2 regions of the Priestia sp. ST2 genome follow, and region 2 is predicted to be linked to the other one. Evidence: a T-box and tRNA genes for the amino acid it is inferred to sense, from the RefSeq annotation. Region 2 holds a T-box; the other holds one or more tRNA genes.

Region 1 (3,406 bases), 240 kb from region 2:
CGTTTTGTGGAATATTTGAAAGTAGCAATGGATTTGAATCCTGAAATGACGATTGCGTTTGCTCATGGTATTTTTAACACAACCAATACAATTATCCAGTTCCCGTTGATCGGTCTGCTTGCTTTAATTGTGACAAAACTAATTCCTGGAGAAGATGCTGTTATAGACTTTAAGCCTAAGCATCTTGATCCGATTTTTATTGAGCAGTCCTCTTCAATTGCTCTTGGTCAGGCAAAGGCAGAGCTGATTCGTATGGGAGAGTTTGCGACGCTTGGGTTGGAAGAGGCAAACGGCTATTTAAAAACACGTCAGCCTCAACATGCTGATGCTACTATGCAAATTGAAAATGCGATTAATAATCTGGATAAAAAAATTACTGATTATTTAGTGCTGTTATCCCGCTCTTCAATGTCAGAAGCAGAAAGTGAGGAACATTCGGTTCTTCTAGATACAGCACGAGATATTGAGCGTATTGGCGATCATTTTGAGAACATTATTGAGCTTGTTGATTATCAAATTACGAACAAAGTAAAGATGACCAAAGAAGCTAATAACGATTTAGCTGATATGTTCGAATTGACTATTCTAACAGTTAAAGAAGCTGTCTCTTCTTTAGAAAAAGTGGATAGAGAAAAAGCAGTACAAGTCATTCAAAAAGAAGAACAGATTGATGCGATGGAGCGTCTACTTCGTAAGAAGCACATTTTACGTCTGAATGAAAACATTTGTACAGGATCTGCTGCTATTGTTTTTGTCGATATTATTAGCAACTTAGAACGGGTCGGGGATCATGCGGTTAATATTGCGGAAGCGGTACTGGGCGATCGTTATGCAAAGACCTATTCACAGGTAACATAAAGAAAGACCTTGCTTAAGCAAGGTCTTTCTTTATAGGTGTAGTTATTGTATGATAAATAGTAATACTAAAAAGGATAGGTGCGAACGTGGCTATTTTATGTTGGGCATTAATTATCGTTAGCTTTGTTGTATCGTTTGTTGGGTTGGTTTATCCCATCATCCCAAGCGTGCTATTTGTAGCTCTAGGATTTGTTATATACGGTTTATTTTATGATTTCAGCTCCTATAGCTGGTTATTTTGGGTGATACAAGGATTGTTAGTTGTCGCACTTTTTTTAGCAGACTATATAGCTAATATTATTGGTGTGAAAAAATTCGGAGGCACTAGAGCAGGTGTTTGGGGAAGTACAGTTGGGCTGCTTGTAGGTCCGTTTGTCATTCCGGGATTTGGAATTATTTTAGGGCCGTTTATCGGAGCGATTGTAGGAGAACTGATTGTTCATCGGACCACAATTAGCAACGCAGTAAAAATTGGAGTAGGTTCGGTTATTGGCTTTTTTAGTGGCGCTATTTCAAAAGGATTTATTCAACTGCTGATGATTGCCTATTTTTTATACGCTGTTTTAAAATAATATATTGACTTTAGGCTAGAAACATGTTAAATTTTTAATGTCGCTAGTAAATGTTATATTGTTCCACAGTAGCTCAGTGGTAGAGCTATCGGCTGTTAACCGATCGGTCGTAGGTTCGAGTCCTACCTGTGGAGCCATGGCGGTGTAGCTCAGCTGGCTAGAGCGTACGGTTCATACCCGTGAGGTCGGGGGTTCGATCCCCTCCGCCGCTATTTTCCAATTTACGTTTGTGGCATACATAATTCATATTGTTCCACAGTAGCTCAGTGGTAGAGCTATCGGCTGTTAACCGATCGGTCGTAGGTTCGAGTCCTACCTGTGGAGCCATGTGGACCCTTAGCTCAGCTGGTTAGAGCAGACGGCTCATAACCGTCCGGTCGCAGGTTCGAGTCCTGCAGGGTCCACCATTTATAGGGTTGGAGGAATACCCAAGTCCGGCTGAAGGGATCGGTCTTGAAAACCGACAGGGGTGTTAAAGCCCGCGGGGGTTCGAATCCCTCTTCCTCCGCCATACTATTGTCTATTCAAAGCTTCTTTTGAGAAAAAGAAGCTTTTTTTATGTTTAAAAGAATAGCGAATGGGAATTAGGTAAATATAAATCATGGATTAGGAACTTTTTATTTGAAACAGTAGGGTAAATTTGCTAATCTAAACGTATATGGTGCTTTTGCGCCAAAATGCTTACATATTTTGAAGGAGGAATTATTCATGGCTTACAAATTACCAGAACTACCTTATGCATACGATGCACTGGAACCACATATCGACAAAGAAACAATGAATATTCACCACACAAAACATCACAACACATATGTTACAAATCTAAACGCTGCTGTTGAAGGCAAAGCGGATTTAGAAAGCAAAAGTATTGAAGAGTTAATTTCAAACTTAGATGCTGTTCCTGAAGATATCCGTACAGCAGTACGCAATAACGGTGGCGGTCATGCGAACCACTCATTATTTTGGACAATCCTTTGCCCTAACGGCGGCGGTGCTCCAACTGGTGAATTAGCAGACGCTATCGCTAGCAAATTCGGCAGCTTTGATCAATTCAAAGAAGAATTTGCAAATGCAGCTAAAACTCGCTTCGGTTCTGGCTGGGCTTGGTTAGTTGTAAACAACGGCGAATTAGAAGTAACAAGCACACCAAACCAAGATAGCCCATTAATGGAAGGCAAAACGCCAATTCTTGGTCTAGACGTTTGGGAGCACGCTTACTACTTAAATTACCAAAACCGCCGTCCAGATTACATTTCAGCATTCTTTAATGTTGTAAAATGGGACGAAGTTGCTAAGCGTTACGACGCTGCAAAATAAGCTAAAGACGTATTTAAGAGCCAGTAAAGTAATTATTACCTTTACTGGCTTTTTTGTTTTCCAATTCTTTTACATATCTCCTTTTCTTTTTCACACACTAGGTGTAGAAGAGAAAAGGAGTTTTTTGATATGCCTTTATTAAAAAAAGTAGTTGGAGATGTAGAAGTTAGTAAAGATTTACTTTTGCTTTTAATTATAGGCGGTCTTTATGCCTTGGCTATTTCAATTTCCAATTCGTTTGTTAACATTTATCTGTGGAAACAATCAGGCGAATTTTCGGATCTTGCTATTTATAATTTAGCGGTAGTGGTGCTTCAGCCGCTTACGTTTATTTTAGCAGGTAAATGGGCCAAACGAATTGACCGGGTTGTGGTTTTAAGGTTAGGTGTATCTTTTTTAGCTGTTTTTTATATCGCTGTATTAGTCAGTGGAGCTAACGCAGCCCAGTATTTAGTATTGCTTGGTGGACTGCTGGGTATAGGATACGGCTTTTATTGGCTAGCTTTTAATGTGCTAACTTTTGAAATTACAGAACCTGATACAAGAGACTTTTTTAACGGATTTTTAGGGATCTTAAACTCTTTTGCAGGGATGATTGGTCCTTTAGGAGCGGGCTTTGTTATTTCCGCTTTGTATGAATCACTTGGGTATAAAATTGT
Region 2 (3,406 bases):
CTTAATTTTAACAGCGCACCTTCTTCTTCTAGTTTGTCTGTAATCGGCTTATTCGCTTTATCATAGAATAACCCTTCAAATCCTGGTGCTTCATTCGTCATATGACCCTTACTGTCGACTGGACAAAGAACTTCCAAACCGTATTTTTGACCAACGATAAAGTCGTCTTCCCCGTGTCCCGGTGCTGTATGAACACACCCAGTACCAGCATCCGTTGTTACGTGATCGCCAAGAACAACTAATGAATCACGCTTGTAGATTGGATGCTCAGCTACTACACGCTCAAGTTCTGAACCTTTTACCGTACGAAGCGTCTTATAGTCAGCCCATTCAATTTCTTTAGCAACTGTTTCAATCAGTTCAGTTGCCACTACATATTTTGCTCCATCTGCTTCAACTACGCTGTACTGAAGCTCAGGATTGACAGCAATCCCTTGGTTAGCTGGCATTGTCCATGGTGTTGTCGTCCAAATGATGAATTTTTCATCTTGTTCAAGCACACCTTTACCATCTTTTACGTTAAATGCTACGTAAATAGAAGCTGAACGTTTGTCATAGTACTCAATTTCCGCTTCTGCTAAAGCAGATTCACTTGAAGGGGACCAGTACACTGGTTTTAACCCTTTGTAGATGTAGCCTTTTTTCGCCATGTCACCAAACACTTTGATTTGCTGCGCTTCGTACTGGGGCTGAAGCGTTACATATGGATTATCCCAATCTCCGCGTACACCTAAACGCTTGAACTGCTCACGCTGGCCGTTTACTTGTTCCCAAGCATACTGTTCGCAAAGCTTACGGAACTCAGCTACCGTCATTTCTTTGCGGTTTACTTTTTTATTTTTTGTTAAAGCTGTTTCAATTGGCAAACCGTGTGTATCCCAGCCTGGTACATAAGGTGCACAGAAGCCTGACATCGACTTATAGCGAACGATAAAATCTTTTAAAATTTTATTTAATGCATGTCCCATGTGAATATCGCCATTCGCATATGGAGGTCCATCATGCAGGACAAATAGCGGACGGCCTTCCGTACGTTTTTGTACTTTTTCATAAATATTCATTTCAGCCCACTGTTCTTGCATTTTAGGCTCGCGGTTTGGTAAATTTCCACGCATTGGAAATTCAGTTTTTGGCATCAATAATGTATCTTTATATTCCATGTTTTACCCTCCAAAAAAAAACGTAAATTTCATATCTTTTTGTACCATAACAAAAAGACCTCCTCATCCCAAAAAGGGACGAGAAGGCCTCCCGCGGTACCACCCTAGTAGATTTGCTGCACGCAAATCCTCTTTGCATTCGTAACGTGAATAAACCGCCACTGCTTACTATCATCAGTTCAGCAATGGTACTCTAGGGTGATTTTCACTTTTTTGTTTGTTATCGAGCTCACACCATCCTCGATTCGCTTTGACAAACTAAAAAAGCTACTGTCCCTGTCTCCGTACTGTTTGATATGAAATTTCATCTGTTACCAAATTATATGACAACAAAACGTGAGAAGTCAAGATGATGTCTTGACTAGTCAATTTTTTCTTCTAGCGCTGGCATCTCATAATCCATCAACTGATCCCAGTCGTCGCTGTTTAACATTTCAAGCTGTGCTTCGATTAACATTTTGAAACGAGTTCTAAATACTTTAGACTGCTTTTTCGTCTCCTCAATGTCCATCGCAATTTTACGAGACTTAGACAATGCTTCATTAATAATACGGTCCGCATTTTTTTCTGCTTCTTTTATAATGAGCTTCGCTTCTTTTTCAGCGTTTCGCTTCACATCTTCCGCTGCTTCTTGAGCAATTAAAATTGATTTATTTAATGTTTCTTCGATGTTAGTAAAATGTCCAAGACGATCTGTTAATTCAGATACTCTTCCTTCTAACTCCTTTTTATCACGCATGACTAGCTCATAGTCTTTAATTACTTGGTCAAGAAACTCATTTACTTCATCTTCATCATATCCGCGAAACCCGCGATTAAACTCTTTGTTATGAATATCCAAAGGGGTTAAAGGCATCTAGGCCACCTCCGTGTTGTCTCATTACATCATTAGTAATGGTTTATTCGACATATTTTTAAAATTTCCTGCTAGTAGATTTCTTTATTTCTGCTTTCCTACAACAATTCGCCATTTTTCTTTTTTAGTTTTTCCTTCAAGTGAAACGATACGACTTCTGCCGTGACCACGAAGCGACAAAATATCACCTTCATGACATTCAAAAGAAGGCTGTTCAATGACTTTAAAATTTACTTTTACCGCTCCATTTGCAATAAACGGCTGGACTTTTTGTCTTGATAAATTGTGAATGGTCGACAGCAAAACATCAAGCCTCATTGAAGAAACTGTATAAACGTGTTCAATCAGCTCTTCTTTTACCACATGCAGCTGCTCTCTTTGAATAGAAGAAAGTGAAACTTTGGCTTTTCCAATTGATGTTAAATTCATCTCAATATAAGAAGAAATTTCCTCTGCAGCTACAAGCTGAATATCGTCTCCCGCGACCAAAATATCTCCAAATTTTGAACGGCGCAGTCCTAAGGACATCGCCGAACCAAGAACTTGAGGATGTTCAATTGTCACAAACTTTTTAGGATAATTGAGCTCGTACATATGCAACTGAAAATCTTCGCTTTGAGGTACATAGTAATCCGGATATAGCAGCGCGCGCTTGCGTTCAGCAAACGGTTGTCCACCATCAAATGAAACTTGAACCTCTCCTTCAGTCCCGACAATAGCTGTCACAATCTGCTGCTCTCTTGGATCTAAAAAGTCCGTTAATTTTGGGCTGTATTGATGTAGGACATCTTCTTTCCACTGAAGAACCTGGTCAATAAATCCATGTTCTTCTTGCCTAAAATGTTCATAAATAGACATATTATTACTCCTACTATTGGTATGTAAAAAAGGAATCCAGCGATTCCTTTTTTAAATAAAACCTACCACATTATTAAGTGAATACACGCCTCTTTCAGCAAATCGCAATAAAAAGATTGCAACAAGAGGTGAAATATCAATCATGCCAATAGGCGGAATGATTTTACGAAAAGGCTCTAAGTAAGGCTCACAAATACTGCCAAGCAGCTGACCAAACTTAGACGCCCTTACATCGGGTACCCAAGACATCAAAATGTAAATAATCAGTGCCCATGAGTAAAGCCCAATTAATTTTCCAAGAATCCCAAAAACGATGTCCAAAAACTACCACCTCTTTACGTTTGTTGTATCGTGTTCCCCCATCATATCTGAAATGCTTCCGCTTACGTCTACATTATCAGGTGTACATAAAAAGATGTCGGTTCCAATTTTTTGAATGTCCCCGCCTAAAGCATAAACTGTACCACTTAAAAAGTCGACAATTCTCACTGCTTGATCTCGTTGAATGCGCTGTAAATTCACAACTACGACT

The links. The T-box of region 2 lies ahead of ileS (isoleucine--tRNA ligase). A T-box ahead of a tRNA ligase gene usually reads a tRNA of that ligase, here a tRNA-Ile.
Region 1: it encodes a tRNA-Ile, which carries the amino acid that the T-box ahead of ileS (isoleucine--tRNA ligase) is inferred to sense. The anticodon was not compared.

What each region holds. Positions count from the first base shown of each region.
Region 1 covers NZ_JBVVNT010000001.1:377,167-380,572, forward strand. The annotation lists gene AC0KUU_RS01900 (Na/Pi cotransporter family protein) at 1-858, shown strand, start outside; gene AC0KUU_RS01905 (DUF456 domain-containing protein) at 945-1,430, shown strand; tRNA gene AC0KUU_RS01910 (tRNA-Asn) at 1,493-1,567, shown strand; tRNA gene AC0KUU_RS01915 (tRNA-Met) at 1,569-1,642, shown strand; tRNA gene AC0KUU_RS01920 (tRNA-Asn) at 1,683-1,757, shown strand; tRNA gene AC0KUU_RS01925 (tRNA-Ile) at 1,761-1,837, shown strand; tRNA gene AC0KUU_RS01930 (tRNA-Ser) at 1,849-1,941, shown strand; gene sodA (superoxide dismutase SodA) at 2,139-2,747, shown strand; gene AC0KUU_RS01940 (MFS transporter) at 2,877-3,406, shown strand, end outside.
Region 2 covers NZ_JBVVNT010000001.1:615,180-618,585, reverse strand. The annotation lists gene ileS (isoleucine--tRNA ligase) at 1-1,160, opposite strand, end outside; T-box leader at 1,232-1,452, opposite strand; gene AC0KUU_RS03195 (DivIVA domain-containing protein) at 1,522-2,016, opposite strand; gene AC0KUU_RS03190 (YlmH family RNA-binding protein) at 2,101-2,874, opposite strand; gene AC0KUU_RS03185 (YggT family protein) at 2,926-3,195, opposite strand; gene AC0KUU_RS03180 (cell division protein SepF) at 3,199-3,406, opposite strand, start outside.